Regions from separate parts of the Tannerella forsythia 92A2 genome, predicted to be linked through region 1. Evidence: riboswitches for the same ligand, from Rfam matches in the RefSeq annotation. Region 1 holds a riboswitch; each other region holds the start of a gene.
What was found. A riboswitch is a leader RNA that binds a small molecule or an ion and turns the genes downstream of it on or off. The one in region 1 is predicted to bind cobalamin.

Region 2: another riboswitch for cobalamin. It lies ahead of BFO_RS06430 (hypothetical protein); the one in region 1 lies ahead of nrdD (anaerobic ribonucleoside-triphosphate reductase).
Region 3: another riboswitch for cobalamin. It lies ahead of BFO_RS09655 (TonB-dependent receptor); the one in region 1 lies ahead of nrdD (anaerobic ribonucleoside-triphosphate reductase).
Region 4: another riboswitch for cobalamin. It lies ahead of BFO_RS00070 (ABC transporter substrate-binding protein); the one in region 1 lies ahead of nrdD (anaerobic ribonucleoside-triphosphate reductase).

The regions. Positions count from the first base shown of each region.
Region 1 is NC_016610.1:1,117,256-1,125,423, reverse strand. It holds gene BFO_RS04530 (carbohydrate kinase family protein) at 1-380, opposite strand, end outside; gene BFO_RS04525 (SIS domain-containing protein) at 368-1,000, opposite strand; gene BFO_RS04520 (TlpA disulfide reductase family protein) at 1,095-2,255, shown strand; gene greA (transcription elongation factor GreA) at 2,447-2,917, shown strand; gene BFO_RS04510 (HIT family protein) at 2,931-3,332, shown strand; cobalamin riboswitch at 3,480-3,685, shown strand; gene nrdD (anaerobic ribonucleoside-triphosphate reductase) at 3,761-5,896, shown strand; gene nrdG (anaerobic ribonucleoside-triphosphate reductase activating protein) at 5,890-6,348, shown strand; gene BFO_RS04495 (DUF4434 domain-containing protein) at 6,876-7,985, shown strand; gene BFO_RS04490 (sugar porter family MFS transporter) at 7,989-8,168, shown strand, end outside.
Region 2 is NC_016610.1:1,578,286-1,586,453, reverse strand. It holds gene BFO_RS06445 (IS4 family transposase) at 1-547, opposite strand, end outside; gene BFO_RS06440 (DUF4372 domain-containing protein) at 519-917, opposite strand; gene BFO_RS06435 (hypothetical protein) at 1,023-1,388, opposite strand; gene BFO_RS06430 (hypothetical protein) at 1,407-3,074, opposite strand; cobalamin riboswitch at 3,164-3,374, opposite strand; gene BFO_RS06425 (hypothetical protein) at 3,732-3,992, opposite strand; gene BFO_RS06420 (hypothetical protein) at 4,569-5,162, opposite strand; gene BFO_RS14935 (C10 family peptidase) at 5,171-6,049, opposite strand; gene BFO_RS06410 (Spi family protease inhibitor) at 6,046-6,582, opposite strand; gene BFO_RS06405 (IS1595-like element ISTfo1 family transposase) at 6,711-7,646, opposite strand; gene BFO_RS15600 (hypothetical protein) at 8,144-8,168, shown strand, end outside.
Region 3 is NC_016610.1:2,378,962-2,387,129, forward strand. It holds gene BFO_RS09655 (TonB-dependent receptor) at 1-1,320, opposite strand, end outside; cobalamin riboswitch at 1,447-1,642, opposite strand; gene BFO_RS09660 (FAD:protein FMN transferase) at 1,997-3,037, shown strand; gene BFO_RS09665 (metallophosphoesterase family protein) at 3,382-4,389, opposite strand; gene BFO_RS09670 (HD family phosphohydrolase) at 4,582-6,606, shown strand; gene BFO_RS09675 (flavodoxin) at 7,154-7,720, shown strand; partial or broken gene BFO_RS15065 (hypothetical protein) at 8,073-8,168, shown strand, end outside.
Region 4 is NC_016610.1:12,718-20,885, forward strand. It holds gene BFO_RS00050 (SGNH/GDSL hydrolase family protein) at 1-1,332, opposite strand, end outside; gene BFO_RS00055 (leucine rich repeat protein) at 1,353-2,822, opposite strand; gene BFO_RS00060 (M13 family metallopeptidase) at 2,829-4,862, opposite strand; gene BFO_RS00065 (DUF3256 family protein) at 5,120-5,755, opposite strand; cobalamin riboswitch at 5,842-6,036, shown strand; gene BFO_RS00070 (ABC transporter substrate-binding protein) at 6,078-7,223, shown strand; gene BFO_RS00075 (iron ABC transporter permease) at 7,220-8,168, shown strand, end outside.

The sequences.
Region 1 (8,168 bases):
GCATAGTAAGAGCCGAAGATCAGAATGTCATCCGGATGAATCATCGGGAGATGGCCGTTCAGACGTTTGGAGGGATGTTGCGTATAAAAGAGATATTCGGCATCTTTGTCCTCGGACAGGAAAGCTAAAGAGACCGGACTCTTCATATCTGGAGAGCAATCCATGAAGTCAGTGGTCATCCCGTTCGACTTCATAAAATCGCAAATCATTTTCCCGACCCGGTCTTCGCCTAATTCGCTCGTGAACGAGACGGGAATCCCGATCCGACTCAATGAGACCATCGAATTAAATGTTGAGCCGCCCGGCACCGCAACATGCGGCCGGTTGTCCTGAAAAATTATATCCAGAATCGTTTCGCCGATACCGATCACCTGCCGCATGACTCCTCCTGTTCCATTCTGCTTTGCCGACGGCTCTTCGACCCCAGATACCCCCCATGATGCCGCTTGGCATAATCGGTATTCGTGAATCCGATACGTTTCATGGTTCCGACAACTAATACATCACCGATCACCGTCATGACGGTGGTTGATGTTGTGGGTGTCAATCCCAGTGCACACACCTCTTTCGGCGCTCCGGTCGGGAGGCATACGGCAGCCTCTTGGGCTAACCGGCTTTCCGGATCGGACGTGATTACAATAAACGGTATATCTTCTACCAGTCCCCGTGTTAGCTGTACCAGCTCCAACAGCTCGCGTGTCTTTCCCGAATTTGAGACCAGCAGCATCACGTCGTTCGGGCAGACAATGCCCAGATCGCCATGCTGTGCTTCGCTGGGATGCAAGAAGAATGCCGGCGTCCCTGTCGAACTGAACGTTGTTGCGATATTCATCGCAATCTGTCCCGCTTTGCCCATACCGCTTGTGATCAGCTTGCCTCCTTGGTCGTGAACATGCTTTACAATCAAATCTACCGCTTCCGTATAGTGTTCTGTTACAGGAATACGGCGAACAGCATCCGCCTCCTGCTCAATAATCGATCGTATCTCTTTTATCATCATAGTTGCAAAAGTAAGCGAATAATTTTTTTCGGCAACTATAAAATAACGTATATTTGCATCCGTTGAATAAAAAATGAATAAAAAATACGCTTGTATGAAAATGAATAAAATATGCTATTGGGTTGTTATATACGGTTTTATGTTTGCTTTGGAAGCTTGTCGAGAAAGCACGCCTGAATTTACGGTCACTGGAATCGTCGCCGGAGCTGACGGACAAACCATGTACATGGAAAATATCGGCTTGTCGGATATCCGGCTGATCGACTCCGTCAAACTCAACTCGTCCGGTAAATTCACATTCAAAACCGAACGGCCTAAATATCCTGATTTTTATCGACTGAGACTGGGTAGACAATGGATTAATTTCGCCATCGACTCTACCGAGACCGTCACCTTTACAGCCGATGCTAAAACGTTCGCCACCTCCTATACGGTGGAAGGATCCGAAAACAGTGCGGCTATCAAAGAGATTACGCTCGCTCAGTTGGATGCTGATCAGGAAATGAGTCGTATACGCAGTGAATATCGCTCCGGCGTCCTTTCCGACACGGCGTATCGGCGGCGAACCCTTGCCATGGCTGAAGCTTATAAACAGGTGGCGCGCAAATATATTTATGCCAGACCCATGTCTACCGCGGCATACTATGCCTTGTTCCAACAAGTCGACGGTCTGCTGTTTTTCGATCCTTACGATAAGGCAGACTCTCGCTCGTTCGGCGCTGTGGCGACCAGCTATAATCATCTCTATCCCGAAAGTCCGCGTGCCAAACATCTTTATAACCTGGCATTGCAGTCGCTCAAAGTGATTCGTAGCCAGCAGGCCCTCGACTTAAATCAGATAGAAAAGCGGGAAATCGACATGTTGGATATTGAACTGCCCGATCTTCGCGGTATTGGCGTAAAACTCTCGGAGATGGCAAAAGACAAAGTGACGATTCTTAATTTCACGGCTTATGAGACGGAATGGGCACCCTCGCTTAACCTGACGCTGGGTTCACTCTATGAAAAGTATCATAGCCGAGGTTTGGAAATCTATCAGGTTTCCTTAGATGCGGATATTCACCTTTGGAAAAATGTGGCATCCAACATGGCCTGGACATGTGTGCACGACCCCCAATCCGTCTACTCGCAGGCTGCTGCACTCTATAATGTCAAACAACTTCCGGCCGTCTTTTTGCTCAACCGGCGAGGCATTCTGGTTAAACGCGTCGATGATCCGAATGTTCTTGAGAAAGACATCGAAGCCCTCCTGTAAAGAAAAGAAATAGGGTATGATGTTATAAAGCAGTATTTCGGAATTTGGATATATGTAAAATATCTCCTATTTTTGCATCCGAATATAATAAGTGGTAAACAACTGGATTCCGGTCGAAACATTCTTTCTTGACCGGGATTCTTTTTTTATTTTTAAATTAAACGACTTAAACGACGAGGGAGGACATACAAATGGGTGTTACGTATATGACAGAAGAAGGTTACAACAAGATTCTGTCCGAAATCAATTATCTCGAAAGCGTCAAACGTCCTGAGATATCGGCACAGATCGCAGAAGCGCGCGACAAAGGCGACTTGTCCGAGAATGCGGAATACGATGCTGCGAAAGAAGCGCAAGGGATTCTGGAAGGGAAGATTGCACAATTGAAAGGGCTGATCTCCAACGCGCGACTCATTGATGAAGCACAGATCAAGACGGATGTTGTGCAGATTATGAATAAGGTGAAGATCAAGAATCTGCAAAATAAAGCGGTCATGACTTATACGCTCGTGTCTGACTCGGAAGCCAATTTGAAAGAGAACAAAATCGCAGTCAGCACTCCGATCGCACAGGGACTGATGGGGAAAAGAGTAGGCGATATCGCTGAAATCCAAGTTCCTTCAGGCATAATGAAGTTTGAAATCATGGAAATATCCATCTAATCAAAGATCGACTATGGCTACTATTTTCAGTAAAATCGTCAACGGCGAAATCCCATGTCATAAAATTGCGGAGAACCGTGAATTTTTTGCTTTTCTTGATATCCATCCTTTGGTCGAAGGGCATACACTCGTCATTCCCAAAGAAGAAATCGATTATATTTTTGATATCGACGATGACCGGCTGGGACGGATGATGGCCTTTGCCAAAAAGATTGCATGTGCACAGAAACAGGCGATCCCCTGCAAACGCATCGGAATGACGGTCATCGGGCTGGAAGTGCCGCATGCACACATTCATCTGGTGCCTATGCAGAAGGAATCCGACATGCACTTCGGGAAGGAGAAGCTCGAACCGACATCCGAGCAGTTAGCAGAAGTGGCTACACGAATCCGCTCGAAGCTGAACGGAGCATAACACCTCTTCCCAAAATTTCCTTGCGCCCGCCTGCGAGGCGCGAGGAAAATCTTAAAATCGTTAAAGACTGCATCAATACATTGATCGCAGATTTGTTGAAAACTTTTCCGGCATTTTTCGTAAAGAAGCTATTGGCAATTTCCTACCTTTGTACACGTAAACGGTTTCCGCGTTGCCCGACGCAACAAGGAATGAAAATGGGAATCCGGTGCAAGTCCGGAACTATCCCCGTAGCTGTAAGTTCCGCCATATGTGGACGGCGCTATCTATGGCCACTGCTCCCGTCAGCGACGGAGCGGGAAGGCGCGACGTCCGGAACAAGTCAGAAGACCTGCCGTGATACACGAAATAAGAATTTGTAAGTTCTCGGGTGGAAGAATATACAAAGAAGAGCAGATTTTGCATACACTATCATAATACAGGAACAGATGGATACATTTATCACGAAACGTGATGGAAAAAAAGAACTTTTTTCTATCGACAAGATCAAGAATGCTGTGACCAAGGCCTTCCTCTCGGTCGGCTGTTTCCCGTCGGATGAAGACTTGACATCCATCCTCGGACATGTACAGATCAAAGACGGCATGTCGGTTGAAGAGATTCAAAATCAGGTCGAAACGGCGCTTATGTGTGAACGCTACTACAAAGTAGCCAAATCGTATATCCTTTATCGACAGAAGCATCTTGAAGACCGCGAAGTGCGTGACAAGTTGGCTTTCCTGATGAACTACTGCGATGCGAAGAACGCCGCCACGGGAAGCAAGTTCGACGCCAACGCCAATGTAGAGCACAAGAACATCGCCACGCTGATCGGGGAACTGCCCAAACAGAACTTCATCCGTCTGAATCGCCGCCTGCTGACCGACCGCCTCAAGGAGATGTACGGCAAAGAACTGTCCGATAAATACCTCTCGTTGCTCAACCGTCATTTCATCTACAAGAACGACGAAACGAGTCTTGCCAACTACTGCGCGAGCATCACGATGTACCCGTGGCTGATCGGCGGTACAAAATCGATCGACGGAAATTCAACGGCGCCAAGCAACCTGAAATCGTTCTGCGGAGGCTTCGTGAATATGGTTTTCATCGTTTCAAGCATGCTCTCCGGAGCGTGTGCCACACCCGAGTTCCTGATGTATATGAACTATTTCATCCAAAAGGAATATGGCGAAGATTATTACCTGCACCCCGACCGCGATGCCGATTTGTCGCTCAAACGGCGTAGCATCGACAAAGTGATCACCGATTGCTTCGAACAGGTTGTCTATTCGATCAATCAACCGACAGGAGCGCGTAACTTTCAGGCGGTCTTCTGGAACGTGGCTTACTACGACCGTTACTATTTCGAGAGCCTCTTCGGTGAGTTCGTCTTTCCCGATGGAAGTCGACCGCATTGGGAATCGCTCAGCTGGTTACAGAAACGCTTCATGAAATGGTTCAATAAAGAACGTACCAAGACCGTGTTGACCTTCCCGGTTGAAACGATGGCGTTACTTACCGAAGACGGCGATGTAAAAGACAAGGAATACGGTGATTTCACGGCTGAGATGTATGCCGAAGGACATTCGTTCTTTACGTATATCAGCGACAATGCCGATTCGCTTTCGAGCTGCTGCCGGCTGCGTAACGAGATACAGGACAACGGGTTCAGCTATACGCTCGGAGCGGGAGGCGTTTCGACCGGCTCCAAAAGCGTGTTGACCATAAACCTCAACCGTTGTATCCAGTATGCTCGCCAACGAAGCATCCCTTACATGATGTACCTCGAAGACATCGTCGACCTGGTACACAAGGTGCAGCTTGGCTACAACGAGAACCTCAAGATGTTACACTCCAAAGGTATGCTGCCTCTCTTCGATGCCGGCTACATCAATATGAACCGGCAATACCTGACCATCGGCGTGAACGGACTCGTCGAAGCGGCCGAATACCTTGGCATCGAGATCAGCGACAATCCGCAATACACGGCTTTTGTGCAGGAAGTACTCGGGCTTATCGAACGTTACAATAAGAAGTACCGTACGAACGAAGTGATGTTCAACTGCGAGATGATCCCAGCCGAGAATGTAGGTGTCAAGCATGCTAAGTGGGACAAAGAAGACGGCTTCATCGTTCCGCGCGACTGTTATAACAGCTATTTCTATATTGTCGAAGACGAGTCGCTGAACCTGATCGATAAATTTCGTCTGCACGGACGTAAATATATCGAGCACCTGACCGGTGGCTCGGCACTCCATGCCAATCTGGACGAACATCTCTCACAAACGCAATATCGCCAGCTCCTGCGTGTTGCCGCAGCCGAAGGATGTAATTATTTCACGTTTAACATTCCGAACACGCTATGCAAAGAATGCGGCCATATCGACAAGCGTTATCTTAAGGCTTGCCCGGTATGTCATAGCCGGCAGGTGGATTATCTGACACGTGTCATCGGTTATATGAAACGTGTGAGCAACTTCTCACTTGCACGGCAGAAAGAAGCGGCGAAGCGATATTACGAAAAGGCCCATGTGGCGAAACCGTCGACGGAAAAGAAGGCGGTTGTCCATGAGATGTCATGTTGAAATACGTCAGCTACGATATCGTTTTTCGTGAAATACCCGATGAGACGACGCTCGCCCTGAATCTTTCCAACTGCCCGAACGGCTGTCCGGGTTGCCATAGTCTGTGGCTTCAGGAAGATCGGGGTGAACCGCTGACGGAAGAAGTATTGGCCGGGCTGCTCGGCTGCTACGGAAACGCAGTGACCTGCCTGTGCTTTATGGGAGGGGATGCAGATCCGTACGAAGTAGTACGGCTGGCCGCATTTGTGAAACAAACAGCAACAATCAAAGTCGGATGGTATTCGGGACGACCCGCACTGCCGTCCGACTTTCCCGTTCACCACTTTCAATACATTAAGTTAGGCCCATACATTGAGCGCTTGGGGCCTCTTTCTTCACCTACGACCAATCAAAAACTTTATCGAATTACCGACGACGGAGAAATGATTCCTATGGCATATCCGTCACTGTAGAGCTCACCAAGACACTTCTCTTAACCGCTTACCATAAATATAATTCAGGCTTACAGCCCTCTATCGAGGGGCTTGCTTTTTCCACAACACTTCGCATTGGGCTGAATGATCTCGCCCCCTATTTATTAATGGTTAATTGTCATGCAGGGTACATGTTATAGAGACGCAATGAATTGCGTCTCTACGGTGCGTACCATATTTTTTTAACTCAATAAAAATTTCATTCGCGTTCATTTGCATTCGTAATTGTTCATTAGCGGCAGCCAACAAATCAACATGTCAACGAATCAACAATTCACCGCCTCTGCGGGGTTTATAAGGGCTGAAAACCTGACATAATATAAATTGTAAATGGCTACTCTCAACTATTTTGCTACTTTAATTCCATTGTGTCATGTACGTTCAAAAGAATGAAGATCATTCTTAATAAAGTAGTTTATTTTTCGTCCTAAAAACAGGAATCCTGTTTATTATTTCGGCCGGAGTTAATAAAAAGATATTTATATTTGCGGTAAAAATGAAAAACAATGAAGGTAAATAATCGCAGAGAATTTTTAAAACAGGCCGCAGTAGCGGGTGTTTCGGCGATGACTGTTCCGGCTTTGTCGGGATGTACGAAACAGTCGCAAAGTGAATCATCCCATGAACATCATGAAGAACAGACGTTGACGCTTGAGAGCCGTCTGATTGTTCCGAAAGCACAGGGATTGAAAATTACCGGTACTTTTTTGGACGAAATTTCGCATGACATCCCGCACCAAAACTGGGGAGAAAAAGAATGGGACAGAGATTTCCGCCACATGAAGGAGATAGGAATCGATACGGTTATTCAAATACGTTCCGGTTATCGTAAATTTATTACTTATCCGTCAAAATACTTGTTGGGCAAAGGTTGTTATATGCCTTCGGTCGATCTGGTGGACATGTTTCTGCGCCTCGCGGACAAGTACGGCATGAAGTATTATTTCGGATTGTATGACTCCGGGCGGTACTGGGATACGGGCGACCTGAGCTGGGAAATCGAAGACAATAAATATGTGATTGACGAGGTCTGGCAGAACTACGGAAAATATAAAAGTTTCGGCGGCTGGTATATCAGCGGCGAAATCAGTCGTCAGACGAAAGGGGCAATCGACGCGTTTCATGCCATGGGTAAGCAGTGTAAGGATGTTTCCGGTGGGCTGCCGACTTTTATTTCGCCGTGGATCGACGGAAAGAAGGCCGTAATGGCCAGTGGCGGCAACCTGACCAAGGCGGACGCCGTTTCAGTACAGGAGCACGAAAAAGAGTGGAGCGAGATTTTCTCCGGCATCTGCGATGTGGTAGACGCATGTGCTTTTCAGGACGGGCATATCGATTACGACGAGCTGGACGCATTTTTTGAGGTCAATAAAAAGATGGCCGACAAATACGGAATGAAGTGCTGGACGAACGCCGAATCGTTCGACCGTGACATGCCGATCCGTTTCTTACCGATCAAATTCGATAAGTTGCGGATGAAGCTCGAAGCGGCAGCGCGTGCCGGATACGACAAAGCCATCACGTTTGAATTCTCTCATTTCATGAGTCCGCAGTCGGCCTATCTGCAAGCCGGCCACCTGTATAACCGTTACAAGGAATATTTTGAAATCGGATAAACCATGAGATCGAACGTTCATTTCGGGTATTTGATCTTTTTGTCGGTGGTGGCGGCGCTCGGCGGATTTCTGTTTGGATACGACACAGCCGTGATCTCCGGCACCGTTTCGCAGGTAAGCTTCCAATTTGGACTCGATGCCATTCAACAAGGTTGGTATGTAGGCTGCGCACTGATCGGCTCG
Region 2 (8,168 bases), 460 kb from region 1:
TGTATTTGTAAATCAAAGCGACTTCTTCGGGCGCTATCTCCCAGTTGTTGGTGATAAACTTGTATTTCCTGCCTTTTTCGTCCTTGTAATAAACCAAACGCAGACAAAGAGTCTCTTTTTTCTTTCCCCGTTTATAATCCAGGTGGATATGTTCTATTTTGTAAACACCGGATTCTTCTTTTTTGAGTTCCTTCTCGAACAAGACTTCCTGTAATTGAGATTTGGCATTGTCTTTCAACCGGCAGACAAAGTTGACCCCCTCTTTTGTCCGGTCGGAAAACAGACAATAGAAATTGTACGCCTTGTCGAAGACCGGCATGCTGCCTTTCGACGGATTCAGGTGGGACAGAAACTTCTTGTCGTGCATTTTCGCCTCGCTGATGGTGGCGAAAACGGCCGTGTCGGCGTGTACGTCGGTCAGCATGTGGACTTTCAGCCCGCCTTTCTTCTTCCCGTCGTCCTTGGGGTTGCGCCCCACACCTTTCATGATGTCCGAAAACAAGGTCACCGTAGTGGAGTCAAAGGCGTAAAACTCCTCGAAACCCACGTCCTTTTTCCGGCTGACCGACAAAAGCGGACAGAAATAGGCTATCAAAGCAAAGTAATACAACCTGAAAAGCTCTCCTCTCGCGCAAGGCGTCACCCGCCGTACTCTTCGCCGGTGCACAATCCATGTTCAGGTAATTCAGCTTGCCTTCCAGCGCCCGCATACCGTCGCAGACTTCGCCCATAGAATCGCAGCGGGAAAATATCCCGAACAACATCACGATAAGTTGATCCCACGAAAAGAATGCCTTATAATAACGGTCGCTGCCGCATTGTCGTACCAAGATGTCAAACTGCTCACGCGGAAGTATTTTTACGATTTGTTTGAAAATCGGCTGACCAACTAATTTCTTTGTATTATCTTTGCCCATAGTTGAGAATTTGCGTTGCAATACAAATTTACAGCTTTGGGGGCAATGCTTCGGTGGAGCCCCTTATTTTTATTCTAAACTTTTGTCGGTCAGTAATGAAAAAGGTTATTTTAATTTGGCGCCAATAGCCACATAGCTATTTCCCTCTCCTCTGCTTTTTAACTTTCCATTTACATAAATTTCTAATGTTACCAATGCTGTTTTATCATTACAGTAAGCAACTAACTGTACTTCCCAGTCTTTTGTAACAAATTCACCTTCCCATTGATCTTTAATGATTAGACCACCAGACTTGTACCCATATATTCTTACAGGTACACCGGAAGTATTACAAAAGACTTTCATAGTCACTTGGTTTTCTTTCTTCTCCTTTTTTGCATATCCGTTTTCTTTCTCACAACTACATAATACCATACTGTATATCATAACTGTGAATAAAGTAAAAAGAAGTTGTGATTTTTGTGATTTCATAATTGAATATGATTTATCTTATCGTACAGAAATGCCAAATGTAACGATACCTGTATTGTATGTATAAACCTCATGAAATACCCCTTTCCAAAGAACATTTTCAATAATAGGATCATAAAAATAGATGCGAACACTTCCTAAGTGATCAGACGCCTCTTTTCTTCTAACAATTACTTTCTTCTTCTCTCTGATACTGTTTGTTTCTGTTTTTTCAGTCTCTACACCCCCATTTATATTAATTTTTCCAAGACCTAAACCTACTTTTACGTCTCCTTTAAATTTGTCCATTTGTACACGAGTGGTCTCATATTCATTTTCATATGTATTTTCTATACTTTCATCTTCTTCTAAAATTGTTACATATCGGTAAATCGATTCTTCTGCAAGGTGCCATTTGCCAAATGATATTCTATTGGGTGTCAAATTCACTCTTTTGGCAGTAAATTTATTAGGATCTATTTTATATATATGTTTAGAATGTCTAAAGAAAGTATGGTGTATATACTCATAGTCAATATGAAAGTCCCATATTTCATCTGGTCTCAACGGTATATATACGATATAAGGATGTTGATTTGTCGATGTTACTATTTCAAATCGAAATTCATATGCACCTTTTGTCCACATTTTATCTACTAATTCCGCCTCGGAAAGTTCACGTTTCATATTAACGATTTCATCTTCTTTAATATAGGGGTCTTTATTAGGAGATGGTGAATCTCGCTGATCTGATATTTTAAAGTAGGTTTTGGGATTTATTTCTAAAAAAGAAATGTATTCTGATATAGATCGATTTAGACTTCCTGATGTTTTTTGAGGTGTTATTCCATAATAAATATAGTCACGTTGAAGTGCTTTTTGATTAACACTTCCATCATTAGTATAAAAATACTCAAAAGCTTCCAACTCTTTCTCTCCAACTATATCACTTCCTACCCAAGCCGATCTTGTATCCACTGCTTCCGAATTATTCCCTCCATCAAAGTTTGGAGATTTGAAAATAATAGACTTGCGATTTGTTCCGGTATTCATACTTCTAACCCTTTTTGCTTTTGTGCTTCCGGTTGAAGCAAGCATTTCACTCTCTTCATTTACAGCTACAACTCGACTATTTTCATTTACCACAAATACATGAAAGCTTGGCACTTCCCCTTTTTGGAGGCTTAATTCTTTTTTACCATTTAAATAAAGCGATGTCTCGGAATCTCTAGATATTGCTACTGGAATTTCATTGTCTTCAGTGTTCAAATTCTCTGGTTCTACTTTAAACAGAGCAATTTTGGGAACCAAAATATTTAATAAAGATACATTGGTTTCAATTTCTCTGATTATCTTATCCGAAGAATAGGAAACAAGGATATCTCGGAAGGATTTTCCGTTGATGGTTTCTTCTTTTACAAGCTCGTATAAGACATCATAGTTTTTGTCAAATTGCTTTAGGGACTCTTTTTTCAAAAATGCGCGTACATCTTCTCTTTCATAGACAGCCTTTGAAAGCACTTCTGCAAATTGCACGAGATATTTTTCCGTCTCATCTTCATTTGCATTTCTCAACATTACTCTTTCTGCTTTTTCTCTTTCGGAGGCATTGATGCCATCCTCTAAAAGGGCATTATCAGAACAAGAATTCAATAAAAGTAGAAAAACTCCTACCATTCTTCCTACACAAAAAAAACATTTTTTCATACTGGTTTAATTATTAATTTTAAAAAATAATAATACATCTATTCGATTCAAATATGTTGCAGTCTTTTTCATTCCCTATTCCCCAAGAATAAAAAAAAGTCGCCCAGGCAGGTCTTCTGACTTTTTCAAGGTTTTGCGATCTTCCCGTTGCCATTGATGCGGCATACAGTGATCAAAAAGAATGCAGAACCATTCTACTGAAATTACAGCTGAGGGTACAGTTCCGGACTCGCACCGGATTCCCTTTTCAATCCATCATCCATGAGCGCATGATGAATCACCTGTGACGGGGGCAAAGGAAATCAGTATTTTCCGATCGAACAAGAATAAATGAAAAAAAACGACATCCGACCCTCTCTTTTAGATCGATTCCATATTGTTCTTCTGTCTGAAAGAAAGTTCAGAGTGTTGTTATACAGGGTTCGCAAGACTTGAAATCGCCTGCGCTTCATCCGATGTTTTCAGCCCTCCGGCCAATGTGCCGCTGTTTTCTACCGGGTTTGCGTTGGAGCTTTCACAGCCATCAGTTTTTCAGCGTTCGGATTTTACCGTAAGTTTAATGGCTATTCTTGACTACACCGGCTCTCATTGTGCTTGTTGATGAATTGTCACGATTGCCGGGAGATAAGCTACCCGATCCAGACTGATCCAAAGCGTTCACTCTTTCCCCGTATCGTTCTTTTGCAGCACGACGGCCAATTCATGACCCGCTGTCCCGACAACGTACCAATCGCCTTCCATTGAGTCGTCATACAGATTGAAAGGAGGCTTCAATTTATTGTAAAGCACAGTGTCTACGTCTTCAAAGCGTAGTCTTAATCGAGAAATACCGGCGGAGGTGCTAATCTTGAAGAGTGTGGTAGATGCATAATCTCCTGCAACGGTTACTTCGTTTTTATCCACTTCGATTTTAGGCATGTTTTCGCCGGGTGCGTCTTTAATAAATCACCCCAATAGGCTTTATAATTTATTATGATTTATGTTGATAAAGGAAGTTTCTGATGCCATGTTTATGTGGCTTCTTGAAGGGCTTGTTGCAGAGGTCAATGGTTGTTGCACCTGAATATTTGGGGATATGTCTGTAGGGAAGACTCAGATTGAAGAATCGTTCTTTTTAATGGCTGGACTCTTGAGCCTTTTATTACCGAGAGAAGTTCCTTTAATATTATTTAGTCCTGCATTTATTTGCGCCGTTTGCGTTCGGATATCGTCATTCGTAATTGATCTTAGCCGTCAGCATTCAGCCAACAATTCAACAAATCAACGCCCGAAAGGCTTCGCTTTTCACGATTCACTTTTCGTTTCCACTAATATAGATTCACAACCTATGTCTTTTTCGGAGTAGAAAAGAAGAAGGGAGAAGTCTGTTAAATCACAATATAATCAATAGCTTACAGAAAATATTGTGTTTGTGTGAGTATGTTGATGCTGTTACTGCAAAGGGCAGCCAAGGATACTCTCCCTGACTGCCTTTTAAGGTTGATTATGCCTTTTTTAGTTCACGATCGACATCGTATCAATCGGAATGATCAGAGTCAATACTTGTTGATCCAAAAGAGCTATGGTATCCATACCGCCTTTATAACGATAAATATTATCTTTAACCTCACGGAACCTATCGTAGAAATCCATTTTTAATCCGTAATCCGCATTATCCCATAAAGATATTTTTTTACCGTTATATAAAACATCTTTTTTATAATGGATAAGAAAAGGCCCTTGGATAGTTACATTCAGACTGTCCGCGTCCGTGGAAACATTCGACTTCCACTTCACGGTATACTTGTGTAATTCCGATTCATAAGTACCCCAATACGTATTGACTTTCAAGTTTATCATCATCTCGTCTCCATAGCCCAATGATTCGGGAACATAATCATCGATATGACTGCCATCTTTTTTTACGGAAATCAATTCAATCGTATTTTTACCTTTGCCAAGATTCAATAGATGGCCGGATTTATCGCAATACAGTACTTTTATACGAGCATTGTGGGAAACGGCCTGTACTACCCCCGAGTCAGAACAATTGCAGCAAAGCACTATAAGAATGCCTGCACTTAATATATTTCTAAATAATTTTTTCATATTCCGTTTCATCTACCTATAACCGACATTTTTACTTTGTATCTGAAAAACAATTTATCTCTTGTTTTTTTATCCTTATCCGGACGCGTATAAGGGTTGCGCGGATCGTTTTCATCCTCGAGTTCCCAAGTAAAAGTGCCTTCTCCGGTGTCAAATATTCCGTCGATATAATAACCGTCGCACTGACCGCCCCACCCGAAATTGCAATGTACCAAACGTCGGTCCAAATTGCCGTTTGTCATATTTTCTATATACCCGTCTATTACCCAGGCATGACCATCTGAATATTTATTAAAAAAAATCCAAGTGTGTGATTTAGTAGCATTGGCTCTCACATATACTAATTTTTTGGCGTCAAGCGCTTTAACGGCCTCTTCTCCATTATAATCGCTTAATCCGGATGCGGAAAGTCCTCCCCAATCATTTAACCAGTCGATTGCTTTTTCACTCTTTGCTCCCGTTCCTTTATTAGAATAGTCCGCTTTAAGTGCAACTCCCAGATAGCGCATTAATCGGGCAACCTCATACGATGATTCATGGTGTAAATCTTTATCCAATGTGCCATATCTTTTATCATTTGCAATAGATTTACTATCGGCAATGATCCGGTCCCAATTCAAAGTTGCCGTGCCATGATTCGAGTTTAAATCATTTCCTTGATTTGTATTGTATGTAATCTGCCCCACACATCTGAAATAAGAGATGATTTGAGCGGTTGCCGTTATTACACACCCCGTATGGCCACGACCATTCGAAGTCTGGATACCGTCCACATAAGGACTGCAATTATTGTACGGTGAACTTTGGTCCCATTTTACAGAAAGCAGAGGATAGACTTTTCGTCCGGGATTTCCCCCTCCCCAACCGGGAGTAGATGTGCTTATCATCTTGCCGTTATTTGTAACGGAATAGTTTTTGATATCATAAGCAGCTTTTTTAGAGAGCGTTCTACACATAGCATAAATCCGGGGTTATCAACTTTATCTATGCTGTCCATCGAAAAGTTTCCTTCATCGATAATCGCATAGATAGGATCCGTACGTTTATCTGCAGCAACAAGTGCGAAGCCTTTATTATCTTCAAAATTTACAATATACATCAGCGTGTCGATGCCTTTGGATGTATTACCTGCACGAGTATAAACCTGGTGATTATTCGAACTTATCACTTCAACATTTCTTATGCTATAATCGTGCGATATAGAAGAATTACCTCCGGACACCCGTAAATCTACCCCATTCATCATTTCCATAAATTGAGAAAGAGTTTCTTTTGCCTCATCAATGGAAACTCTATAATTAGTGTTCGCGCGTTTATCCTCTATCCTGTTGGACTCTGACAATTCTGCAATTTCATCATTGCAACTCATTACAAAAATAGCCGCGAATATTGAGGCTACAAATAATTTAACTGATTTCATTTTACCTATTATTTTATATTCCTAATTTGTTCATTTTATACCGGTTAAATTTTATTTGAAAAAATACTGTTTTATTTTATTGGCAAAGTCCATTGGTCATGCCAATTATACATGTATTATTTTTATGATTATCCGTATTTATACCTAAACTCATTTTTATAGGTTACGCAAGCTACGAGCAATCTTCCAAAGAGGGCTTCTCCCCAGTATCTTCGATTAAACTTATAACAGAATTCATCGAGATAATTTTGTAAGAATTCGGGCTTGATGTCATGGAACGTATTTATCAACTGTCTCTTGGCATTGCTGATGGCGATATGAACCCAAGGCAAGGCTTCCCCCACCTTCTCTTTGGGAATCACCTGAGAGTTGTGTCTAGGTACAAAGTCTTTCAATTCCACATAAGAGGTAGAATGATCCGTGTCGATTTGATTAGCTCCGGAAGCTAACTGCTGAACCGCTGCATTAATGGTCTCTTTTTTCAAGTCATCGATTACTTTCATTTTCAAATAGCCGACTCTTCGTGGTTTTTGACCGGTTTTCGGAAATTCAACCATTTCACTTTCTGCCATTACTAAAACTTTGCTTTTCTTTTGACTGCCACGTCCACGCTTCAAGGGTTTATCTTTTTCCTCTTGACTCATCTCTGTGGAAAAATAACCTTCATCCAATTCTATACAACCTGCAAGGACATATTCATCATCTCTTTTACCCATGGCCTCGCGAAGTTTGTGAACCATATGCCAAATAGGATGATAACGATTATGTCCCAATTGACGTTGGATTTCTTTGGCCGAAAATGTCTTTTTCGTTGACGTGAGCAGATGCATGGCTATAAACCAATAACGAAAAGGTAGTTTCGATTTATGCATTACCGTTCCACTTTTTAGCGTGGTGCGCGTTTGGCAGTGTTTGCATTCATATTGCTCCTTGTCTTTTTTCCAATAATGATCCGTGCCTCCGCATTTGGAACAAACAACTCCTACTTGGTCGCGATATGCCTTAAACTTTTGCTTGCAGCTTTCTTCGTCTGGAAAGTGAGATAAAAAATCGATCAGTGTCATTGCCTTATTTTTTTTGCAAAGATAATTATTTCTGGGCAAATATACGGATATTCATTATTATTTTTAAATAAATATCCGTGTTTGTACCTAAAAGCTCCATTAAACTATTTAATAACAATAATTTGGATGTATGGATTGGGGAGGGAATAAATTTCTGTATATCAGCAATATATAATTAATTTTAGGCATATATACGGACATTTATATATTTTTATTTCTTTAAAAAAGCTTATTTACTCCCTTTTAGAGATGGCGAAAGTATAATGCTTTAAGCAAAGCGGCAAGTATTTTTGTTGTTTTTTTACATGTTATATAACATGTTTTACAATCCGTTGTATGTCGTACCATTTTTTCTTCGTTTTATAAAGACGAAGACGCCTATCATCTTCAAATTATAAGTTTCTTGTGCCAGGATATTTTATCCCAGATTCCACATTAAGCACAAAAGAAAGTATTGTAAACAATTTAAACTGTCAGCTGGTCAACTGGAGAATACTGTGTCCATTGGTTGGCATCCGACCG
Region 3 (8,168 bases), 1.3 Mb from region 1:
GTGACGCGCGTCAATGCGGTAATCGAACCCGGTGCGCACGGTCGTCAGCGGCCGTTTGTTATGCCGGCGTGTACGGTCGCGCCCCGTAATCTCGTTGCGCGACGATTCGATGTAAGCGCCGTCCCAGTTGTATTTGCGGAATGCCGTGTCGGTCGTCAGCGCATGGTCCCACGTATGCGACAGGGAAAGGTTGGCTTTGAGGCCGGGCAGCAGAAAATCATTCTTCATATACCGCGCCGAGATGTTCCATGCTTCGGATTCGCGCTCGGCCTTACCGTACACGATGCTTTGAATCGAACCGGTCTGCAGCTGCTTGTGTACGGACGAGAACGATCCCGAAAGGAAAAATTCATCAGCCCACCGGCGATGCGTAACACCGGCTTCAAGCTGTGTCAGTACCGAGAAATAATCGTCATGGAAACGCTTGCGGTCGAACGGTCGGAACCGTCGCTCGGCCTCGTCCCACAGCTCGACGCCTTTCATCAGATAATCGTTCTTTGAATAATTAATTCCGGCTACGGGACGGATCACGATGCCGCTCTTCGGCATCACATACTGCCCGAACATATCGGCTTTATGTGTATGAAACGACCCGATGCCGTACGACACGTCAAGGTAGTTCTTCCGTTCCTTTCGGGTGATGACGTTAATGGCGCCTCCCAAGGCATCGCCTCCCAAATGCGAAGGCACTACTCCCTTGTAGATCTCTACCCGGTCGATGATATTGACCGGCAAGTTGGCCAGCGATATGCCGCGCCCTTTCGCGCTCATCGGCACTCCGTCGATAAAGTAACGCACGGAATTGCCCGAAAGGCCATTGACCGACAGTTCGAAATCGGAACCTACCCCACCTTCTTCACGCACTTTGACGCCCATGGTGCGGTTGACGATCGTATTCAGACTGTGGATCGTATTGGTAAGCGGCCTCATATCAAGGGCATTGGCGGCATATGCTCCCTCTCTGACCTGTTGGGACTGCGTCTTGCCGTAAACCTCGACAGCTTTTAAAACAACCGTGTTTTCTTCGAGCATAAAATCCTGCTTCGTGTTTTTTCGGATGTTCAGTTCCTTTCTCTCGGTTTTATATCCGACCGAAGATACGGCAACGATATGCTTCCCGGCCGACAACTCCAAGGTATAATGTCCCTTGTCGTCGGTAAATGCCCCCAGCGATGTATGTTCAATCGCAACGGTTGCCATCGATACGGGATGTCCTGTCGCATCGGTGACGGCTCCGGACAACACATACTTATTCTGCGCCACCGCTTCCGTACCGAACAGACATAAACATAATGCAAACGACAGGATCAACTTCATCATAAAACTGATAAACAATAACCTAAACATACCTGCAAAGCAGCATGGCTACTTGCAGGCTTCTCACCCTATGGTCGAAACTAAAAAATCATTCGATTCCAATCACGCTGTTCTTGCCCCCGAGAACATGTTCGTCTTTTATGCTTGGCAGGTTTCCTGACTACACCCCGAAAAGCGACCTTCCCGTCAATGACGACAGTGGTGTAAGTTTGCTTTTCCTCTTCACGGGTTCCACAGTAGCGGGCACTGTTCCGGACTCCGACCGGATTCCCTTTTATGCGAACGGCAGAATGACCGACGTATCACCAAAACAGCTGCAAAATTAAGCATTTATTTCGATATTTCCGCTATAAATTCTTTTTTTACGGCTTTAAACGGCACTGTTATTGTTAATCTACATTACTTTATTCCAATCAATCCTGATTGCGTAAAACCTTGTCTGTATTTTGTGGCGTGATGCTTTTTTAGCAAATCCTATGTAATTGTTTGAAAATAAACAAATCATCCGATAATATAAAATCGTTAAAATTTTTACAAGCAGATGATTTTCAATAATTTTATAGTTTGTAAAGTTTACAGCGGATGGCCTTGTAGAATCCTTGAAATTTTATTGTTGAAGAAAATGAAAATTGTAACGTATCTTTGCGCGAAAATTAATGCAGAAAATACAATGAATCCGATGATGAAATTTCCTTCAGAGAAAACAAACAAACAATGCGTTTTTTTTCGATCTGCTCTCTTTTTTTTGACCATCCTGTCGGTTATATCGTGCCGCTCTTCTCCACCTCAATATTACGAAGAGAGCGGAACGGTTTTTCATACGCTCTATCAGATTAAATACGAATCGTCCGTGTTGTTGACCGAAAAAATCGACGCGGAGTTTCAGGCCTTTAATCTCTCTCTGAACCCTTTTAATCCCCACTCGATATTGGCCAAAGTAAATCGAAACGAAGAGGTGGAGATTGACGATCGGTTCATAACCGTTTTTAACAAGGCCATGGAAGTATCTGTGCACTCCGATGGAGCTTTCGATGCAACAGCTGCTCCGTTGATCAATCTGTGGGGCTTTGGATTTGAACAAAAAGACAGTGTATCGCAACCCGTTATCGATAGCTTGTTAACGTTTGTCGGCTACCGAAAAATACGTCTCGAAAGCCGGCGTGTGATCAAGGAAGACCCGCGTATCCAGCTTAATTTCTCCGCCCTTGCCAAAGGGTATGCCTGCGACGTGATTGCTGCACTGCTTGAACGTGAGGGAGTAGAAAATTATATGGTCGATATCGGTGGCGAAGTTACCTCCAAAGGATTGAATCCCAAAGGAGAATGCTGGCGTATCGGTATCAGTAAGCCTGAAGACGATACGACAGGGATTAAAAATGACATCGGCCAGGTGGTAGCGCTTTGCGGTAAGAGAGGGATGGCTACGTCAGGCAATTACCGTAATTTTTATATCAAAGGAGGCAAGAAATACGCCCATACGATTGATCCCCGCACCGGCTATCCTTCGGAGCAAACGATCCTGAGTGCATCGATCATTGCGCCTGACTGCATGACGGCAGATGCATATGCCACGGCGTTTATGGCGATGGGCGTAGAAGCAGCTCTCCGCATGGCCGAAACACTTCGGGATATCGAATATTATGTGATTTATTCGGACGAGGCAGGACAAAACCGGATCCAATATTCCGGCGGCATGCATTCGGCTATGGTAAAGCCTTAAAAAGAAAAAATCCCAGACTCACGTCTCGGATTCCTCGCATAAACCATTTATATACCACTAAAAAGACTTTATTATGAAATATTATGTCTGTGGATGCAAAGATAAGCACGAGACAGGTGGTTCTACAAGTTTTCAGGCCGCTATTGGACGAAGAAGCCGTCTTTCTTATCAAACGAATGGGTTTTAGGGTATAAAATGCGAGGGATGGACCCGAGCCTGAAAAAAAGATGGAGAAAGAAAGCTAAAACAACAAACGCCACGTTTCGCTCTTCCCAAACGGAAAAACGAAACGTGGCGGTTGGATAGCCGGTTATCCCGACATGTGGCATATTGGAGTGTTTGTGCTAATTCTTCTGGTCCGTAAAATATTCGGGATATTTCAGGTCGTTAATAATAGTTCCACCCCGCAGACGGATATACGTACGAAAACCTTTGACCCCTTCCGTCAGTTCAATGATGCGGGCTCCATTCGGTTTGAGGTTGTTGTAAACCGTATTTCCACCGCTATAGCGTCCGAAAGCCAGCAGAATGCCATGCCACTGAACGGCGTAATCATTGTCATGATCATGTCCGACAAACACCCCTTCGATATCTTTCATCTCTTTCATCGCCACAAACATGCCCGAATTGAGTTTCGGAGATGAAGCGGCTTCCATACGTGTTCCGCAGAAGTGTGCATGCTCGTCCGAAGAGGCCTGATTAAACTCGGGAAACGGGATATGGAAGAAAGCCAACGAGGGGATGGGAATACCTCCGTTGGCACGTGTAAAAGACTCGCTTTGTGCGCGATACCAAGCAATTTGATCCGCTCTGATATAATCGTATCCCTTCACGTCTTCGAGTTTCGAATAGGCATTCGAGTCGAAGCAATACAGCAGTTCGGCCGTTTTTCCGGTCGTAGCCGAGAGAATCGGCAAGATAAAGTTCGTCACGCCATGGATACCTTCGGTCGTAGCTGTCAAGTTGTAAGGTATGCTTTGAATCACCGTAAACAGTTCTTCACGGGTCATGTCAAACTCGTCATCATGATTGCCATACGTTACGGCAAAAGGAATCTTTCGTTCGGAGACAGGCTTCAACACAGCCCGCATACAAGTTTCGGCCGGCTTGCCATAAATCACGTCGCCGGTGATGATGACGAAGTCCGGATTCTCGGCATCAAGCGTCTCAACGATATTTTCCAATGAACCGGCCGAGCGCGGATCGCCCTCGATATAATGCACATCGGAAAATTGAACGATCTTGAATTTTTTGTCTGCATTGAACTTTAAAGCCGGTTGCTGTGCGGAAAGAAGCATTCCTCCTCCCACATACAACAAACTTGTCCAAAGTGTTTTTTTCCAGTTTTTCATACGCTATGTTATTATTAAATTAAGATGAATAAATTTGTTCATGTCGATAAGAAAGATCGGCGTACAAAGATATGAAAAAATTGCAGAGAAAGAATCTCGACATCTTCCGCCGCTTTCTTTTTTTTGCTGAGATTGATTTTTTGCGTACATTTCGCCCTGAAAACTCATGATTCGTTTGAGCAGAAGATACGTATGAAGTCAAAGAAAGCATTTATACAATCGTTCCTTTTTTTCGCCGTTACGGCTGCGATTATCGCTTATTTTTTTCCGCGTGAAGGGAAATTCCCTTATCAGTTCCATGAAGGTAAGCCGTGGAGGTATGACCTGCTGACAGCACCGAACGACTTTCCAATCTACAAGAGCGATCAGGAAATCAAGGCTGAAAAAGACAGCATCAGGGCGCGTTTCGAACCGTATTTCCGGTTGAAAGAAGATGTATCGAAAACGGTGTTGGAAAACCTGAAAAACGATTACCTCTCACAACATACGATGAGCACTCCGTTATGGCAATACCTCAACCGTCAGATACAACAGCTTTATGAACAAGGTATCGTAGCCACTCCGGAGCTCGAGAAACTGGCTTCGGAAAATCGTACGCGAATAAACGTGCTGAAGAAAAACGTGGCTGTTGGAAGGAATGTCAGTGACTTATATTCGGCCAAAACAGCTTACAAAAAAATTATGAAGAACGCTCCCGAGCCGATGGATAAAGACGAACTGTGGTCGAGCAATTTCGAACAGTATCTGGAGCCCAACCTCACGTATGATGTGAAAACATCGGACAATGTGCTGAACAAGAGGTTGCACGACGTCTCCCTCTCCATCGGGATGGTGCAAGCAGGCGAGCGAATCGTTGACCGGGGGGAGGTGGTGGATGCCAAAACGTACAACATCCTCCGCTCCCTGAAAATCATCCACGAAACAAAATCGGGTGGCAGCCGCCGATATGGCACGATATGGGCAGGTCAGCTCGTGCTCATCTTTGGTATCTTACTCTGTTGTGCATTCTATTTTATCTCATTTCATCCCGAGATTTTCTTTCGGCGCAACAATAACATCTTTATTCAGATATGTATACTGGTGCCTTGTCTGTTGACCGAGATATGCCTCAAATACGACCTGATCAATATTTATATCCTGCCGTTTGCCATCGTCCCGATCGTAGTTCGTACGTTCTTCGACTCGCACACGGCGCTCTTCACGCATCTGATCACGGTACTGCTTTGTTCACTCATCGCCCCGTTTCCACACGAATTTCTGATGCTGCAAACTATTGCAGGTATTGTTTTTATGGTCAGTCTGAAAGAATTGACGCAGCGTTCGCAACTGATCCGGTGCGCTTTTTTCATCTCTCTTGCTTATGTGTTGTGTTACTTGGGGCTTGCGCTCTATCAGGAAGGGGATCTGAACAAAATCAATTGGCAGATGATGCCTTTCTTTGGCATCAGCTTTATTCTGCTGATGTTCTCGTACGTATTGATATACATGCTCGAGAAACTTTTCGGTTTCGTTTCCCCCATCACGCTGGTTGAACTGTCGAACATCAACACGCCGCTGCTCAAGAGACTTTCGGAAACGTGTCCCGGCACATTTCAACACTCCCTGCAAGTCTCTATTCTGGCCTCGGCGGCAGGCGCCAAGATCGGCGCAGATACCCAACTGATACGTACCGGTGCGCTATATCATGACATCGGGAAGATGACAAACCCTGCATTTTTCACCGAGAACCAGCACAAGCAGGTGAATCCACACCTCAAGTTGTCGTACGAAGAAAGTGCACAGATCATCATCAGCCACGTGACAGAAGGCGTTAAGATGGCTGAAAAAGCCATGCTCCCACGTGCCGTCATCCATTTCATCCAAACACACCACGGACGCGGCAAAACGAAATATTTCTACAATTCATACAAAAATGCTTATCCCGATCAGCCCGTTGACGAAGCGAAATTCACCTATCCCGGACCCAACCCGTTTACGAAAGAAACAGCCATCCTGATGATGGCCGACTCGATCGAAGCGGCATCGCGCAGCCTTAACGAATATACGGATGAGCATATCGAAACACTCGTCCATAAAATTATCGACAGTCAGATCAACGACGGCCTGTTGCACAATGCTCCTTTGACATTTAAGGATATCGATACCGTCAAAGCTACATTCATCGACAAGCTCAAAACAATGTATCACACCCGTATCAGCTATCCGGAGTTAAAATAACGACTTTTTGTCGGGGAGAGAAAAAGGGCTCATTTCTCCCTAAATCTGCAAAATGCATTGATCGCAACTCCGGATGTCGGTATGAGAGTCGTGAAGACAGGTGAGGCCTATGAAGTACGAAACTTTGTTCGTGAAATAAAATCCGCCGAAAGAAGTGAGTTTATCAGATATTATGATTATCTTTGCCATAGGTCAGCATCTCTTGATGAGCAACCTCAATAACAACGATCTTGCAGATCTGCTTGTTCGATGGTTTGAAGAAAACGGATTGATATTGAAAGGAAATGCATTGTAAACGCTAAAAAATGGGATATATGAGACGGCAAAAATGGATGATGTGAATGGTGTTTCTTGTTTTGCCGCTGATGCTTACGGTATTGCAAGTCGAAGCGGGAGAACATTGGTTTTACGATATTTACACCGATACTCAAAAGCAAGCTGACTGTACGAAGAAGGAAACCGGAATATGTGGAACAGATTGTAGAAAAATGATCGGACTTTTATGAAACGCATTTTAATAAGTAGAATATTCTAACGCAAAAGAAACATGAAACGAATTATTTTCGCTGCTTTGAGTATCATTTTATTCGGCAGCAACGCTTACACACAAGAATCTCGTAAACAGGAAGCTTTGTTTAATAAAGCTTTAGTTGTTTATTTCTCCGCAACGGGAACTACGGCAGGAGCCGCCAAGAAGATTGCGCAAGTTACCGGAGGAGAACTCTATGAGATCGTTCCTCAAACATCTTATACGAGTGACGATCTCGATTGGCGAAACAAACAGTCGCGCAGTTCGCAGGAAATGGGAAATCCGAAGTCTCGCCCGGCTATCAAAGGGAAAAAAGAGCATATTTCGGATTATGATGTGATTTTTATCGGCTATCCGATCTGGTGGAATGTTGCGCCAACGATTGTCCGCACATTTATCGAAAGTCATCCTCTGAAAGGGAAAACGGTGATCCCTTTTGCTACATCGGGAAGTAGCGGCATAGAGAACAGTGTGGCTCAACTGAAAAAAGATTATCCCGAAATCCAGTGGCGAGACGGCCGGTTGCTAAACGGCGCAACCGAACAGACGGTCCGTGAATGGGTAGAAAAAGAGTTGAAAAAGTGAATCTTATGATAGCAATCGATGAAAAAAATCTGATAAGTATTATTGCTCTGATGGGTTTCGGAGTGTTTAATTGGATGAGGAGATAAATATCTTACACGCCTTTACATGCAAAAAGTCCTACAAGTATGTGTCCGTAGGACTTTTTTCTTCCACCGGCTTGATCATCTCTTAGCCTCCCGGTAGAGAGCGAGGCTCTTTCTCTTGAACCTTCAAACAGTATAATAAACGTTCAATACTATTGTATAATAGCACTTTAAGTAAAGTATTAATAAAATAAGATTTCATAGAAAATCTTTGGTAGAATCAATTTTGGGGTGTAAATTTGGGTGCAGAAATCAAAACACCCAAGAGTATGAACATCAAGCGGAATATTATCTTCACGTTGGAAAGCAGGAAAAAGGACGGAGTTCTCATTGTTGAGAACATGCCGATTCGTATGCGTGTCAAT
Region 4 (8,168 bases), 1.1 Mb from region 1:
ATTCTGGACATAGTCCCATCCGTAGCCCATGTTACGGTATCCCGCCGGCACAAACACTCTGTTCCAACTTTCCTTGCCATCTTGAATCCTGTGCGCTCCTCCCCAATAGTGGGTGATGGAATTACCCATGATGACACGCCGCGGAGCCTGTTCGGCATTCTGGCGAAGGATATCCTGATGCCTCGCCTGCCAGTCGTACGTACCCGGCTCACGGCGTTGCGTCACCGGAATCATGGTGCTCTTCGTTCCTTTCGGCATACGCAGAAGCTGACGCAAAAATGTTTCATGATGCCCGGCCAAAACGACCATGCCATAATCGTTCGGGTGAATCCCTTCGGCCGTTGTCTCCGTTGTGCGGACACTTTCGTCGAACGTCATCAGATGCAGGTCTTTGACTTCGTTCTTGAGTTGGTCGTACGCCTTCTGTGCCGCCTCATTCGCTTCCGCCACCTGAGTACGTGTCAATGCCTGCACCTCGTCCTGATTAAATCCGGTATGCTGCACGATCACAATCGGAGCGGCATGCTTCGCACGAATGGTGCGCACCGCTTCGATGGTTCGACGCGTTTTCTCTTCGACTGTAAATTTACCGAGATTCGGATAGCAATCCAGCAAATAGGCCGCTCCGTCTACTTCGTTAATATACTTAAGCACCTCCGGTTCGAGTTGTCCGTTACCCGAAAAACCGAAATTCACGACCGGCCAATCGAGTTTACGAGCAAGGATATTTGTCCATGCATTGCCCGGTCGCGAGGCGCATGCGCCTTGTGCAATTGAGGTACCGTAAACAACGATCGGCTTTTCCCTTCGCACCGGTTCGACCTTAAAGATCGATCCTTCGGGGACTCCGATTTCCATCCACGTCACCGAATTATAAAGCGGCAGATACAGTCGATATTCACGTTCCATCTTCGAACTCAGGTCGGTATACGTATAAACGATCGTATCTCCGAAAAGGTATTTAACTCCGTTATCCATCCAGTGTCCCTGTTTGTCGACGGAGTACAAATCCACTCCTGAGACACCGGTCGACGGCATATGCGGCATGTTCAGTCCACCACTCACCGTATATCGAACGCGTATTTCGGGAGCATTCGTATAAAAATAGATCGCCAACCCGGCAGCGTTGCGCGATAATTTCCAAACCGGCTCACGTACCTCGGCGCGGGCACGATCGGGAAGGCGTGCATAGCTATTCTTCATCTCATCAGCCCAGCCGCGTTGCTGAATGCAAGGTATTTCACTCTGTTGCGGATTGAACCACTTTATGGCCTGCGCCTGCATACTCATCGAGATCAGGCACAGACCTATTACAGTATCTATTTTATTCATACTTGAAAAATTTGTTTGTTTTATGGTATCACTATTTTTCGTACCGTACCGTTGCTCAACGACACGATATACATTCCCTGCGGCAACGTGAAGCAAGTCTCGCCTTCGTTCAGGTTTTGTTTTCGAAGCAATGCGCCGATTATTGTGTAGATATGCACTGTCACAGGACGAGTTACCGTCAAGCAAAGCTGCTCTCTTTGTGTGCGAAACGACACCTCCGACTCGACCACAATATTAGCTACCGGCTCCGTCAACGACACCTCATACGTCATCGTCAATTGGGGATATGCAAGATTTGTCACGGTACAAGTCAACGTTTTGCCCACATACGATTCGGCAAACGAGAAAAGTCCTTCTCGATGAGCATCAGGAATCACGGGAGTCCCTTTATCCGTCCAAACAAAAACGGATGCCGTACCGTTCATCTTATACTCGCTCCTCAGATCGATTTTGTCGGATGGAGCTGACAACGTCACTTTGGCTTGCGGCGCATAAGAACGCAAATACGACAGCTGGGGTAACGTGGAAAAAGTAAAGCGGTTTCTTTCACACATGATTTCCAGCTCATTCGACGGATTAGGCGGTAACTTTAACGTATGCATCCCATTATTCATCAATGATACAAATTCAATGTTCGGGCATCCCGACACATCTAACTCCGGGACATTGTTGGAATAAAAAGCTAACGTTTTCAATGCCGTACACCCGGACACATCAAGAGACGTCAGGTTGTTTTCGTAGGCGCGAATCAATCTTAACGATTTACAACCAGATACATTTAGAGTTGTCAATCTGTTTTGATAACAAGTCAGTCGTTCTAATTTTGTCAAATTCGAGACGTCGAGTGATGTGAGTTGATTCGTACGCAAAGCCACATCTTTCAGTTTCCGATTATGAGAGAGATCAATGCTCTTCAGTTTGCCGTTGGCCGCATAAAATTCTACAAGTTCCGTATTGTTCGACAGGTCTATTTGTTCGAACCGATTCCCGCTCGAACAGAGAAACGTAAGCTTCGGGTTATGCGTCACGTCCAGCTTCGTCAACTGATTATAACGACAACAAAAATGTGTTAGATGGATATTGGTAGAGATATCGATCGACTTGAATTCGTTATCGAAACAATCGAGATAAGTCATCTTCGTATTGCCGGTAACATTCAACGATTGCAACAGATTCTTCTCACAATGCATGACCAATAGATCGGTAAAGCCACTGACATCCAAATTGCCTCCCAGTTTCTTCCCCTTCCAGTCTATGGTTTCCACATGCCCGTTCGCATTCCATTTCAGTCCGGAGACGTTCTTCCAATCTACTACATCAAGCGAAGCAACGCCCAATTGTTCATAATTCTTTTTCCCTTTTTCCGCCGAATTTTGGATTAAGAACGCTTTCAGCTTTGCTACTTCCTGCGTGTTATACGTCTGTGCCGTCAGGCGCAAAGCACCTGACAGACAGACGATACTTGAAAATAAGATCACGATTTGTTTCATTATGTACTACCAGATCGTTACCCGTTTTTCTTTGGCGATATACATCGGACTGTTCTCCGTGATACCGAATGCCTGATACCATGCATCGATGTGCGGCAGTTCGCCGTCTACGCGCCATTTACCCAAGGCATGAGGATCGGTCTTCGTGCGACGAAGAATTTCTTCGTCCCGAATATTCCCGGCCCAAACGCCTGCATACGCAAGGAAGAAACGCTGGTCGGGCGTAAAGCCGAGCTTGTTCTCCAGTGTTTTGCCGGCTATCGCATTTTTAAAGGCCTGGTACGAAATCTGCAAACCGCCGTAATCGGCCAGTGTTTCGCCCAATGTAAATTTACCATTTGCATGCACGCCGGGGGCTACCTCGATGTTATCGAAGAAGTCGGACATGACTTTGGCACGCTCCTGGAACTTCTCGGCATCCGATGCCGTCCACCAGTCTTTGAGGTTGCCGTCCTTATCGAATTGACGTCCCTGATCATCGAAGCCGTGAGTCATCTCATGGCCGATCACAACCCCTATTGCCCCGTAGTTGAAAGCGTCATCGGCATTCATATCGAAGAACGGATACTGAAGAATCCCCGCAGGAAAGCAAATCTCGTTCGTGGTGGGATTATAGTAAGCATTCACGGTCTGCGGTGTCATATACCATTCGTCCCGATCGACGGGCTTCGCGGCCTTATCGAGCATCTCGCGCATAGCAAACTGCACAGCCCGTTCGATATTCGCAAAGTAAGAATCTTTTTTTATCTCAAGCGACGTATAATCTTTCCATTTGTCGGGGTAACCGATCTTCACATAGAACGCATTCAGTTTATCGATTGCTTTGGCTTTCGTCGAATCGCCCATCCAGTCGAGATTACGAATCCGTTCGGCGTAAGCATTCTGCAAGTTATGCACGAGGTTCACCATGCGCTCTTTGGCTTCGGGTGGGAAATATTTCGCTACATATAACTGTCCTACGGCTTCGCCCAGACAGTCATTGACACTGGCTTGTGCACGTTTCCAACGCGGTTGCATCTCGGTCTTGCCCGAAAGTACTTTCCCGTAAAACTCAAAGTTCTGCGCATAAATCTCGTCACTCAAGTAAGACGCAGCATGATCGATCGCTTTCCATGAAAGATACGATCGGATCGCATTCAATGGTTCTTCGGCAATCAGTTTATTCACCTCGACCATCGGCTCTTCCTGCGATACGGAAAGTTCCTTGATCTGAACATTCAGCGCAGCGAGGAATTTTGTCCAGTCAATATTCGGAACCAGTTTCTGAAGTTCATCAACCGTCATTTTATGATAATTCGCATACGGATCGCGTGTTTTCACCTTGTCGAAATGTGATTTGGCCAGACGTGTTTCAATACGCATCACATCTTCCATTTGTCGTTGTGCCTGTTCGCCCGGAATCCCGAACAATTCGAACATCTTGACTACGTGGTTTTTGAATTCGTTGCGGATTTTCATTGTGCTTTCATCCTCTTCAAGGTAATAATCGCGTTGCCCGAGCGAGAGTCCGCCCTGATAAGTCGAAAAGATGTTCTTTTTACTATCCATCACATCCGCATCGACATACACGCTGAAAAACGGCGACATGCCCGACAGTTTCATCTCAGCCAGGAAGGTCGACAGTTCGGCTTTATCGTTGAGGGTTGCAATCTTATCAAGCCACGGTTTCAACGGCGATGTTCCGTCGGCATTGAGCTTGGTACTGTCCATGGCAATATTGTACAAGTCGCCGATCTTTTGTGCCACCGTACCGTGCTCATGTTCTTTTCCTGCAATTTCTTCGATCAGACTTTTCAGTTGCTCGCGGTTGTCTTCACTCAGTTTGTCAAACGAACCGAAACGCGAGTATTCGCCCGTGAGGGGATGATTTTTGATCCACCCGCCACAAGCATATTGATAAAAATCAGTCCCCGGATTGGCGGTTGTGTCCAGGTTTTCGATACGGATACCGACATCGTCTGTCAAGGTAGCCATCTTCGGATTTGAATTACAAGCCATCATCAATGAAATTAATGCTACTGATAAATACTTCTTTTTCATGTTAAATTCATGTTAAATGTTTTCTTCGGGCAAAGGTATACAATTCTATAATCAACGGAACGTATATCGTTCTTTTTTTTGAGTGGCCTTTCCATATTCGATGACTCGGACAGGACAATGATGGATACATACCAGACATTGTGTGCAATTTCTGCCCCAGTGCGGCTTTTTATCGACCAGTGCAATATTCGCGGTAAGACACTGTGAAACACAAAGGGAGAAGCCTTATCATCCACGTCGAATCTGGAAAAAATCACCTACTCAAAGCGTCCCTTTGCCCACGTAAATACTTTCGGTTCCGTTTTGAAAAATTGCTTCGCTTTATCACGCATAGCAGTGTCAAGATAGTACAAGGTCGTATACTCGGCAGTCAACGTCTGCGCATCTTCGTTTAACCGGTAAACAAATAAATCCATATCAAGTGCCGCCATCACATCAAGAAAAGCAACATCGGTCGTATCAACATCCGGCAGAAGAAAGTCATCGACCGAGACAGGGCTATACAAGCCATCGTCAGGAAGCGGCTTCCAGTCTGTCGTAAAGAAATGAATACGACTATCGGATACGGGAGCCGAGACGGTGGTAACCATACAAATAATCCAGGTATGGTTGACTAATGGAAGGCGTCTCAGTTCAACAGTGCTTCGCCCGCTCGTCTGTATTTTCAGATAGTCGGGGGTAAGTTTCATCAATTGCGATGCGCCCTGCATCATGTTCTGCAGCTTGGCTTCTTTTCCTGCCCGGTACAGATTCACCAGATCCTTCCGCCACGCATCTTCCAACCCGATCGTATATTCATCCGGCATCTTCACAAACAGCTCGGCCATATCCTGCGCTCCGACACCTACTATTGTGCATGCTGCCAACAGCATACTTATTATCAATTGTTTCATCTTCCTTCTTTTTAACGAATGGAGGTTCAAAGGTAGGCATTTTTGCAAAAGAAGACAATTTTTTTTGTCATTGCTTTTGTTTGCACTACCTTTGCTTCTGCAAAGGTTTTTCGGTTCGTCATGCACGAAGTGAAATGAAAAGGGAATCCCGTGAGAATCGGGAACTATCCCCGTAGCTGTAAGTTCTATTTATGGAGCACAACCTCCGCCACTGGTGCAAAATCCGAGAAGGCGTGCTTTACGGAACAAGTCAGAAGACCTGCCTTTTGCATACAGAACGGACCACTTTCGGGTGAAAGAGCAACAATGGATAATAATAGAAATGAAAAAAAAATGGATTGTCTGTATCATGCTGATGTTATGGGCATCATGTCAGCAGACAGGCAAACGACAGACAGAGAAGAGTACGGGAGATGCTACTGATAAAGAGCGAACGGAACAGATGCGCACTCGTTATGCACAAGGCTTCCGTATCACCTCTTCCGGTAAAATATGGCTTGTGGATATTCAAGACCCGCAAAAGGAAGAAGGCGCCTCATACCACTATGCTCTCGTCCCGAAAGCGGAAAAGGGACTACCGATTCCGGACAATTACGAGCCCATACCCATTCCTATAAGCAAAGTTGTTTGTATGACTTCGTTGCAACTATCGAATTTCATCAAGCTCGGCAGGCAGTACCTTGTGACGGGTATCACAAGCACACGCCATCTCTTCGACTCGAAGATGAACGAGCAGCTGAAAACAGGTCAAACACGCAAAATAGGAATCGAAGGGAATTTCGACACGGAGATCATCATCGGGATGGATCCGGAAATTATTCTGATCTCACCGTTTAAACGCGGAGGATATGAAGCCTTGAAAGAAACTGGCGTACCCCTGATTCCTCATCTGGGCTACAAAGAGCTGACCCCGCTCGGACAGGCCGAATGGATCAGATTGATCGGATTGCTTACCGGTTGTGAAGAAGAAGCGAACCAATGTTTCGACGAAATTGAACGAAAATACAATGAACTGAAGGCGCTGACAGCCCATGTTGAAAAGCGTCCCATGGTGTTCAGTGGCGAGATGCGGGGAGGTAATTGGTATGCTGTAGGCGGAAAAAGTTTTCTGGCACAGCAATTTCGCGATGCCGGGGCTGATTACTTTCTGAAAGACGACACGCATTCCGGAGGACTTACACTCGATTTCGAGGCCGTCTACAGTCAGGCTGAAGGTGCTCAATATTGGCGCATCGTGAACAGTTTTGACGGAGCATTTTCCTACGACGCTTTGCGTAAAGAAGACAACCGATACGCCGATTTCAACGCCTTCCGTAACAAAGGGGTTATTTACTGCAACTTACGCAAACAACCGTTTTACGAAAGCGCCCCTTCGCAACCGGAAGTCATACTGGCCGACCTGATCAGGGTCTTCCATCCCGATCTGCTGCCCGATTACGAACCGGTATATTACCAATTACTGAAATGAAGCGATACACGGTTCTCGTACTTATCTTCATCTCGGTATCGATCGTATTCTTTTTCTTCCTCAACCTCGTACTGGGTTCCGTGCACATCCCCCTACGTTCGGTTTGGAACATTGTTTGCGGATCGGCGGAAGAACCCGTCGTATGGCAAAATATTGTCTGGAAGTCACGGGTACCTCAGTCAATTACGGCATTAGTAGCGGGAGCAGGACTATCCGTAAGCGGCCTGCAGATGCAAACCGTCTTTCGCAACCCGTTGGCAGGTCCTTCGGTGCTGGGTATCAGTTCAGGGGCAAGCCTCGGGGTAGCTTCGGTGATCCTGCTTTCGGGCAGTATCGGCGGCGTAGCATTGAGCAAATTAGGATACATCGGAGAGATTGCCTTGACCATCGCAGCTACGGCAGGCGCACTCTCGGTAATGACGCTGATCGTATTTGTCTCGCAAAAAGTCAAAGGAAGTGTGACTTTGCTGATTATCGGAGTGATGATCGGTTACGTTGCGAATGCGATTATCGGCGTATTCAAATACTTCAGTGTAGAAGAAGACATCCGCGCATACGTTATCTGGGGGCTGGGCAGTTTCGCACGTGTGTCGGGCAACCAGATGACGCTCTTCATCTACATTATGATCATATTGCTGCCACTGTCATTTCTGCTGATCAAAACCCTCAACCTGTTGCTTCTCGGCGATGGCTATGCCAAGAATCTGGGTTTGAATATCAAGCGGGCACGGTTGTATGTCATCTCCTGTTCGGGAATCCTTACAGCCATTGTAACAGCTTATTGCGGCCCTGTGATTTTTCTCGGGCTCGCTGTCCCCCATCTGTGCCGAGGTTTACTGCGTACCTCCGATCATCGCGTATTGATGCCCGCAGCCATACTTACCGGTTCATCACTGGCTCTGCTGTGCAACCTGATCGCACGCATGCCCGGCTTTGAAGGTGCAT